3 regions of the Janthinobacterium sp. GW821-FHT03C10 genome follow, and region 1 is predicted to be linked to each of the others. Evidence: predicted binding sites of a transcription regulator. Region 1 holds the regulator's gene; each other region holds the start of a gene.

Region 1 (3,276 bases):
ATGAGTGGCGATCGGCAAACCGGCGAAAGGTGGGCACCCACCGGGAAACGTGAGATTTTTCATAAGCCGTTCGCCTGGGTAGCCACTATGGAAAAGCACGAAGAGGCTGCCCGTCCAATGTTGTTATTCACTTAACGCCGGCTCCCCTCATTCGATCCAACCTGCCAGTACAAGCACCCTCATACTTGGAGTTTTTACATGTTTGCAAAAGATCATACCCTCGCCAACGTCGATCCTGAATTGTTCGCCGTCATTCAAAAAGAAAACACGCGCCAGCACGACCACATCGAACTGATCGCGTCGGAGAACTACACGTCGCCAGCCGTAATGGAAGCGCAAGGCTCGCAGCTGACGAACAAGTACGCCGAAGGCTATCCAGGCAAGCGCTACTACGGCGGCTGCGAATACGTCGACGTGGCCGAGCAACTGGCCATCGACCGCGTGAAGCAGCTGTTCGGCGCCGAATGCGCGAACGTGCAGCCGAATTCCGGCTCGCAGGCGAACCAGGGCGTGTTCTTCGCCATGCTGAAACCGGGCGACCTGATCATGGGCATGTCGCTGGCCGAAGGCGGCCACCTGACCCACGGCATGCCGCTGAACATGTCCGGCAAATGGTTTGACGTCGTGTCGTATGGCTTGACGGCGGAAGAAGACATCGACTACGAGGCGATGGAGCGCCTGGCCCGCGAGCGCAAGCCGAAGCTGATCATCGCCGGCGCGTCCGCGTTCTCGAAAAAGATCGACTTCGAACGCTTCGGCAAGATCGCCAAGGAAGTGGGCGCCTACTTCATGGTCGACATGGCCCACTACGCGGGCCTGATCGCCGCCGGCCTGTACCCGAACCCGGTGCCGTTCGCCGACTTCGTCACCTCGACCACACACAAATCCTTGCGCGGCCCGCGCGGCGGCATCATCCTGATGAAGGCCGAACACGAAAAAGCCATCAACTCGGCCATTTTCCCCGGCATCCAGGGCGGCCCGCTGATGCACGTGATCGCCGGCAAGGCCGTCGCCTTCAAGGAAGCGCTGAGCCCTGAATTCGTCGAATACCAGAAGCAAGTGATCAAGAACGCCGACGTGCTGGCGAAAACCCTGATCAAGCGCGGCCTGCGCATCGTGTCCGGCGGCACCGAGTCGCACGTCATGCTGGTCGACCTGCGCGCCAAGAACCTGACGGGCAAGGAAGCCGAAGCCATCCTCGGTTCCGCGCACATCACCTGCAACAAGAACGGCATCCCGAACGACCCGCAAAAACCTTTCGTCACCTCGGGCATCCGCCTGGGCAGCCCGGCGATGACGACGCGCGGTTTCAAGGAAGCGCAAGCGGAAGAAGTGGGCAACCTGATCGCCGACGTGCTGGACAATCCGCATGACGCCGCCACCATCGAGCGCGTGAAAGCGGCCGTGAAGGTGCTGGCCGACGCGCACCCTGTGTACGCAGCATAATTATTTGTCCAGAATGTGTCATACGGAGTAAGATTCTGTATGACACATTCCTTCGTGCCCCAGGGCGCCCGGAGTGATTCGGGCGCCCTTTGTACAAGGGCGGCGATTTCCCGCAATTATTACTATAAAGTTGTAGCCAGCCCATGAAATGTCCATTTTGCCAGCACGGCGACACCCAGGTTCTCGATACGCGCGTATCGGAGGAAGGGGATGCCATTCGGCGCCGCCGCCGCTGCGGCAAATGCGACAAGCGTTTCACGACCTACGAACGCATTGAACTTATCATGCCTGCCGTCGTCAAAAAGAATGGCAGCCGGACGGAGTTCGCTGCGGATAAGTTGCGCGGCAGTTTGATGCTGGCCTTGCGCAAGCGTCCCGTCGCGGCCGCCTCGGTGGATACGGCCATCGCCTCCATCCAGGAAAAACTGCTGACCAGCGGCTTGCGTGAAGTCGATTCCGGCTATATCGGCGAACTCGTCATGCAGGAACTCAAGCGCCTCGACAAGATCGCCTACATCCGCTTTGCCTCAGTGTATAAAAATTTCGAAGACCTGGCCGAGTTCCAGGATGCGATTGCCGAAGTGGGGCAGGCGCGCAAGCCCTGACGCTCACTTTATCGGCGACGGGGCCGCTCATGCGCCCCGTTTTGCGCCCCGTTTTCACCACGCCAGCGTTCGCCTGGCAAGCGGTCTGATCAATCCCTACGCTGTTCTTCCCACCTTATCGCCATGCTGTTTGCGCCAGCGCAGATCCGGATTTTTGCGCGCGCCTATCTTGTAGCTGGGCCGCCTGTTCTTGCGACTCTTTCTGCGGAAGGGAGCAAGGCATGCGCAATGGCGGTCGCGACAAGTTTCTGGCCGGTGGCAGCAGCCTCGTCGAGGTGTTGGTGTCGCTGCTGCTGTTGGCGCTGGGCCTGCTGGGAGCCAGCATTTTGCAACTGCATTCCCTGCGCGCGCGCCACGAGTCCGCGCTATTGTCGGCGGGCGCGCAGCTGGCCGCAGGCATGGCCGAACGCATGCGCGCGAACGGCGTGCTCATGTACGGTCCCGATGCCAGCAATCCCTATTTGAACGTAGCCTACGCGGCGGCGGACGGCGCCGACGCTGGCGGTGGTGCACCGGACTGCTTCGGCGCTGCTGCCTGCGGCGCGGCCGAACTGGCGCAATTCGACATCGCCGAGTGGAAACAGCAACTGCATGCGGCCTTGCCCGGCGCGCGCCTGCATATCTGCCGCGATGCCTCTGCCTGGGATGCCGCCGCGCAAGGCTTGCACTGGGCGTGCAGCGGCGGCAAGGGCGCGCCCGTCGTCATCAAGCTGGGCTGGCGCGCCCGCCTGCCCGATGGCCAACCCGCCGTGGATGCGGCAAACGAGTCGCTGCCCAGGCTGGCACTCCAGTTGGGCGGAGGCGGCGCATGAGCGGCACGCACGCCAGTCGCCGGCAGCGCGGCATAAGCCTGGTCGAGCTGCTGGTGGCGCTGTCGCTGGGCGCGCTGCTGATGCTGGCCGCCAGTAGCGTGTTGCTGGCCACCAGCGGCAGCTATGGAGACCAGTCCGCCAGCGCGCGGCTGGACGACAATGGCCGCTATGCGCTCGACACCATCGCCCGAGCCGTGCGCCAGACGGCATATGTGAACTGGGACAGCAGCGCCGCGCCCGTCGCCCATGCCGATGACGACAGCGCGAATGTCGCCGGGCTCGACGCGCGCAGCCTGGGCAAGAACAGCGACGGCATCAGCGGCGCCTTGCCCGGCGCCCTGCATGGCAGCGACGTGCTGGCCCTGCGCTATTACGGCGCCGGCAAGGAGGAGGGCGGCGACGGTTCCGTGCTC
Region 2 (3,276 bases), on a different contig from region 1:
TGTCCATGTGCCAGGTTTCCAGGTAGGCGCAGACGGCGCCCTTGCGCTTGCCGCCCTGGTTGACTGCCACGGCCGTGTCGTTGACCACTTTCAGGAACGGCACCACGCCTTGCGACTTGCCGTTGGTGCCCTTGATGTGGGCGCCCAGGGCGCGCACCGGCGTCCAGTCGTTACCCAGGCCGCCGGCGAACTTGGCCAGCAGCGCGTTGTCCTTGATGGCGTCGTAGATGCCTTCAAGGTCATCGGAGACGGTGCTCAGGTAGCACGACGACAGCTGCGAGCGCAGGGTGCCCGAATTGAACAGGGTCGGGGTCGAGCTCATGAAGTCGAACGAGGACAGCAGGCTGTAGAACTCGATGGCGCGCGCTTCGCGGTCCGCCTCGTTCAGCGCCAGGCCCATGGCCACGCGCATGTAGAACGCTTGCGGCATTTCGATGCGCACGTCCTGGATGTGCAGGAAGTAGCGGTCGTACAGCGTTTGCAGGCCGATGTAGCCGAATTGCAAGTCGCGGTCGGCGACGATGGCTTTGGCTAGGCGCTCCAGGTCGAAACTGGCGAGTACCGGGTTCAGCAGCTCGGCGGCGATGCCCTTGGCGATATATTGCGGGAAATACGTCAGGTATTCGGCGGCGGCCGCCGCTTGCGGCACTTCCTTGCCGAACACTTCCTTGCGCACCGTGTGCAGCAGGATGCGGGCCGTGACCTGGCTGTAGGCCGGGTCTTTTTCCATCAGCGCGCGCGCCGCCAGGATGGCCGACTTGTGCAGCTCTTCGACGGGCACGCCGTCGTACAGGTTCTTCACCGTTTCAGCCAGGATGGCGTCGGCATCGACGTGCTTTTCCAGGCCGGCGCAGGCGGCGTTGATCAGGTCGCGCACTTCCTGCATGTCCAGCAGGCGGCGCACGCCGTTGTCGGTGACATTTAATTGTGGTGCGGAAACTTGTGCGGACGCGCCTTGCGCTTCCTTCTGCAGGCGGCGCTCTTCCATGTGCTTGGCGCGGTACAGCACGTAGGCACGCGCCACGTCGTGCTCGCCCGAACGCATCAGCGACAGTTCCACCTGGTCTTGCACGTCTTCGATATGGAAGGTGCCGCCGCCCGGATGGCGACGCACCAGCGCGGCGACGACGCCGTCCGTCAGTTGCTCCACCAGTTCGCGGATGCGTGCCGAGGCGGCGCCCTGGCCGCCGTTAACGGCCAAAAACGCCTTGGTCATGGCGATGGCGATCTTCGAAGGCTCAAATGCCACCACCGCGCCGTTGCGGCGGATGATGCGATAGTCGCCCAATGCCGCGCCCGTGCTCGCCACGCTGTTGGCCGCGCCTGGCGCTGGCGATACTGGCGTTGGATGGATGGAAATATCTTGTGGTGATTGCATTGAAGCTCCCGTTGTCAGCTAAAGTCAGCCTGCAGTTTTGCTGCCGCGTGTGTTGTTGAATAGAACGCCCGATGGTCAGGGTTTCTTCAGGTATTTGTTGCTAAATAGTAAATTTATAATGCATAAAACAGGTCAGTATCCATAGCGCCACACCGTACTGCCCGGCTGGCGCAAAACATGATCAAGGGTGATAAACCGCCAGTTCCAGTGCTTTATCAGCAATCTGGGTAGCTTTGATAATAATTCTGAAAACGTCTGTGATGGCACTAGATATAGTCTTTATATCCAACTTCTGCACTAATTGTAGTGCCCATCGAAGGGCGATGCAATAGTTTTCCAGCATCCGTCGGCGTAATTTTTTGTATTTTCATATACGATTTCGGTTGACTTTTCAGGGCATGGATAGAAAGCCCAATCCCCGCGAAGTAAGCGCTAACGCAGGCTGCCCGCGCAGGGTTTCCAGCCAGCACTCTTGATAAAAATGCCAGTCAAAAAACGGCCCCGGATCCGTCTTCCTTCCCGGTGCGATATGCTCGTGGCCGCGCACATGGGACAGCCCGTGGCGCGCCACCAGCGCCGCCGTCAGCGCCGCCAGCACATGGTATTGCCGCCGCTGGAAAGGCACATCGTCCGCGCCCTCCATTTCGATACCGATGGAATAGCCATTGCACTGCGGGCGTCCCTCGAACATGGACGCGCCCGCATGCCAGGCACGTTGATCAGTAGAAACATATTGCAACAGCGCGCCATCGCGCCGCACAAAAAAGTGCGCCGACACCTGCAAGCCACGCAGGTCGGCGAAAGAAGGATCGGCATTATAATCTACCCGGCCCGTAAACAAGTCCGACACATGCGGCCCGCCGAAGTGGCCGCCCGGCAAGCTGATGTTATGAATCACCAGCAAGTCGACCTGCGCACCGTCCGGGCGCGCATCGTGGTAGGGGGAGTCATAGCGCAGCGCGCCGTCGCACCAGCCGTCTTCATCTATCGTCCATGCGCTCATCAAGTAGGGCTTCCTGTATCGTCAATTTCTGCATGCGGTAACGCAACTGGCGCACGCTCAGGCCCAGCTGGCGCGCCGCCCGCGCGCGGTGGTAGCGCGCCTGCACCAGCGCCTGCAGGATCATGTCGCGCTCGGCCTGGCGCAGATACACGTCCAGCGGCAGGATGGGGGCCATGCCATATGCCGCCATGCCGGGCAGGCACAGTTGCCGCTCCGGCAAGTCCGGCGGTGCCGGCGCCGCCCGCAACGGCATGCTGCCCGCCGCGGACGGCAAGGCCAGCCCGTCGAGCGCGATCACGCCGCCGTCGGCAAAGGCCAGCGCCCGCTCCAGCACGTTTTCCAGTTCGCGCACATTGCCGGGAAACGCATACGCGGCCAGGGCCGCCAGCACGGGCGGCGCCAGGCTCACGGTCCGGCGTGGCGACAGGCGCGCGAGGATCACCTCACATAATACCTGCAGATCGCCGCGCCGCTCGCGCAGCGGCGGCAGCGCCAGCTCGATCACATTCAGGCGGTAAAACAGGTCCTGGCGGAACGTGCCGGCGGCCACGCCGCGCGCCAGGCCATGCTGGCTGGCGCACAGGATGCGCACGTCGACGGCTTCGTCGGCACTGCCGCCCAGCCTGCGCACGCGGCGCTCCTGCAGCACGCGCAGCAGTTTTACCTGCATGGCCAGCGGCAGGTCGTCGACTTCGTCGAGCAGCAGGCTGCCGCCATGGGCCGCCTGGAACAAGCCCTGGCGCTCGTGCAGCGCGCCCGTGTAGGCGCCCGGGCGGCAGCCGAAGAATTCCGCTTCCATCAGCGCTTCGGGAATGGCGCCGCAGTTGACGGCGATAAACGGGAAGCCGGCGCGCGCGCCCTGCGCATGGATGGCGCGCGCCGCCAATTCCTTGCC
Region 3 (3,276 bases), on a different contig from region 1:
CAGTTGCGGCAGCAGCGCCAGCGTATTCAGGCTGGCCGGCTCCTCGATGGCGTAATACTCTTCGTCGTTGACTTCGAAACGCCCCTTGCACAGGGTCGGATAGCTGGCGTTTTCGCCCGGTGCGTAGCGGTCGATCAGCACGCCGTTCAGGCGCGATTCGAGGCCGTTCGGCGTTTCCAGCCAGCGCACGGATTTCGCCGGCGAGCACACGCCGTGCGTGTTCGGCGCCTCGCCCGTCGCATACGAGGACAGCGCGCAGCGCCCCTCGACCATCACGCACAGGCTGCCGAAGCCGAAGACCTCGATCTCGACTTCCGTCTTGGCGATCAATTGCTCGACCTGCGCCATCGACAGCACGCGCGGCAGCACGGCGCGGGCGATGCCGAAGTGTTCATGGTAAAAATTGATGGCTTCGTAGTTGGTGGCCGAGCCCTGCACGGACAGGTGCAGGCGCAGCTGCGGGTGGTGCTCGCTTGCATACGCCATCAAGCCCGGATCGGCCACGATCATGGCGTCGATGCCGGCCTGCGCGGCGCGGTCGATGGCGCTGCGCCACACGGCCCAGTTGTGCGGCTGCGGATAGGTGTTCAGCGCCAGCAGCACCTTGCGTCCATATTGGTGGGCGTAGCGCACGCCCTCGGCGATGGCCTTCTCGTCGAAATTGAGGCCGGCGAAATTGCGCGCATTGGTGGCGTCGCGAAAGCCCAGGTAGACGGTGTCGGCGCCATTGTCGACGGCCGCTTTCAAGGCGGGCAGGCTGCCGGCGGGGCAGACCAGTTCCAGTGGTCCGGCCACGCGGGTGGCGGTGGTTGATTCAAGCATCATGGTGTTCACAGTCCTGTATCGGCTCAGGGTGCAGACTATAGCCCCGCCCATACCGCCCAGTCCTTGACGCAGGTGAAGGAATGCATGCATGGCTGGCGCGCGTTCAACTTGCTTGACCTGGCTGTAAAATGCCCCCCTTTTCTCCCTGTCCGATTGCCCGCCATGCCCCGCAAACCGCTGCTGATCTTCCTGCTCACCCTGTTCCTCACCGTGCTGCAAGTGCAGTGGGCCGCGCCCACGGAAGGCTACGACGCCGAGGCGCTGTCCATGCTGTCGCCCGAGGTGCTGGGCGCGTATCCGGGCGTGCTGCTGCTGTTCCTGCAAGCCGTCCTCGCCCGCCGCGCCATGCCCGTGGTGCGCCAGGCCGCCATCAGCACGGGCTTGCTGGCCTTATACTGGCTGCTGGCGAACTACGTCACGTTCGATATCCGCGTCGCCAGCTGGAGCACCTTCTCGCCGCTGGAAATCTGGGCGCACGTGCTGCCCGCCTCCAGCATCAGCATCGCCGCCTGCGCCGCCGCGCATTTTGGCCTGAGCTGCTTCATCCTGCGCCAGGGACGCGCGAAAAAGTAAACGGGGACGCTTTTTTCACCTGCATCAAGGATTCGTCACGCAACTGCACGCGCCCTTTGACGCCACTATATTTAGTGATTAATCTCCACAAAAACACCGCATGTTGTGTTTATTGGAGGTTTCATGACGACAAATGCAGTTTCCCCCACACGCGGCCAGGTCGATGTCGCCGCGTCCATCAATGAATACCTGGAGCGGCGCGACTGGCGTGTCAACGCCAACGCCAACCAGGGTTACTCGCTGGGCGGCCTGATACTCAACGTGTCGGGCAAGGTCATCGCCAACTACTGGCTGGACCAGGTGTATCCGCCGGAAGTGGGCGCGGCGCACCGCGAAGCGGCCCTGCACATCCACGACCTCGACATGCTGGCCGGCTATTGCGCCGGCTGGTCGCTGCGCACCCTGCTGCACGAAGGCTTGAATGGCGTGCCGGGCAAGATCGAATCGGGTCCGCCCAAGCACATGTCGAGCGCCATCGGCCAGATCGTCAATTTCCTCGGCACCCTGCAGAACGAATGGGCCGGCGCGCAGGCGTTCAGCTCCTTCGACACCTATATGGCGCCCTACATCCGCCAGGACAGCCTGCGCTATGAAGACGTGCGCCAGTACATGCAGGAGCTGATCTTCAACCTCAACGTGCCATCGCGCTGGGGCACGCAGACACCGTTCACCAACCTCACCTTCGACTGGGTCTGCCCGGACGACCTGCGCGATCAGATTCCCGTCATCGCCGGCCAGGAGATGGACTTCAGCTATGGCGAGCTGCAGGCGGAGATGGACATGATCAACCGCGCCTATATCGAGATCATGATGGCGGGAGACGCCAAGGGCAGGGTCTTCACCTTCCCCATCCCCACCTACAACATCACCGAGGATTTCGACTGGCATAGCGAAAACGCGGAACGCCTGTTCGAGATGACGGCCCGCTACGGCCTGCCCTACTTCCAGAATTTCATCAATTCGGAACTCAAGCCGAACATGATCCGCTCCATGTGCTGCCGATTGCAGCTGGACTTGCGCGAACTGCTGAAAAGGGGCAATGGCCTGTTCGGTTCCGCCGAGCAGACGGGCTCCCTGGGCGTGGTGACGATCAACTGCGCGCGCCTGGGCCACCTGTGGCGCGGCGACGAAGCGGCGTTGATGGCGGACCTGGACCGCCTGCTGGAACTGGGCAAGACCAGCCTGGAAATCAAGCGCCGCACCATCGAGGAACTGATGCAGCAGGGCCTGTTCCCGTACACGAAGCGCTACCTGGGCACCCTGCGCAACCACTTTTCCACGCTGGGCGTGAACGGCATCAACGAGATGATCCGCAATTTCAGCGGCGACGCCTGGGACATCACGAGTCCCGAGGGCCATGCGCTGGCGATCCGCCTGCTCGACCACGTGCGCGCCCGCATGGTGGCCTTCCAGGAAGAGACGGGCCATATGTACAACCTGGAAGCGACGCCGGCCGAAGGCACGACGTACCGCTTCGCCCGCGAAGACCGCAAGCGCTATCCCGCCATCCTGCAGGCGGGCACCGTCGACAATCCATACTATACAAATTCGTCGCAGCTGCCCGTCGGCCACACGGACGACCCGTTCGAGGCGCTGGAATTGCAGGACGCGCTGCAGCGCAAGTACACGGGCGGCACGGTGCTGCACCTGTACATGACGGAAGCGCTGTCGGACGCGAATGCCTGCCGCGAGCTGGTGAAACGCGCCCTGAGCCGCTTCTCGCTGCCCTACATCACCGTCACGCCCACGTTTTCCATCTGCCCGCGCCACGGCTACCTGGCCGGCAAACATGAATTTTGCCCCACCTGCGACGCGGAGCTGATCGCCCGCAAGCAGGCCCACCCTGCTCCATCACTTGAGGAAACGCCATGAACGCAC

The links. The regulator NrdR, encoded in region 1, represses ribonucleotide reductase genes. The targets are predictions, from matches to a motif close to CACNANATNTNGTG.
Region 2: the regulator NrdR is predicted to act here: its motif matches at 1,643-1,656, upstream of AC07VH_RS21690 (ribonucleoside-diphosphate reductase subunit alpha).
Region 3: the regulator NrdR is predicted to act here: its motif matches at 1,462-1,475, upstream of AC07VH_RS12140 (ribonucleoside triphosphate reductase).

The regions. Positions count from the first base shown of each region.
Region 1 is NZ_JBWKUN010000012.1:89,205-92,480, forward strand. It holds ZMP/ZTP riboswitch at 1-87, shown strand, start outside; gene glyA (serine hydroxymethyltransferase) at 199-1,446, shown strand; gene nrdR (transcriptional regulator NrdR) at 1,590-2,051, shown strand; gene pilV (type IV pilus modification protein PilV) at 2,273-2,863, shown strand; gene AC07VH_RS28655 (PilW family protein) at 2,860-3,276, shown strand, end outside.
Region 2 is NZ_JBWKUN010000006.1:430,885-434,160, forward strand. It holds gene AC07VH_RS21690 (ribonucleoside-diphosphate reductase subunit alpha) at 1-1,378, opposite strand, end outside; gene ampD (1,6-anhydro-N-acetylmuramyl-L-alanine amidase AmpD) at 1,770-2,381, opposite strand; gene AC07VH_RS21700 (sigma 54-interacting transcriptional regulator) at 2,359-3,276, opposite strand, start outside.
Region 3 is NZ_JBWKUN010000003.1:212,947-216,222, reverse strand. It holds gene ubiU (ubiquinone anaerobic biosynthesis protein UbiU) at 1-825, opposite strand, end outside; gene AC07VH_RS12145 (hypothetical protein) at 988-1,398, shown strand; gene AC07VH_RS12140 (ribonucleoside triphosphate reductase) at 1,522-3,270, shown strand; gene nrdD (anaerobic ribonucleoside-triphosphate reductase) at 3,267-3,276, shown strand, end outside.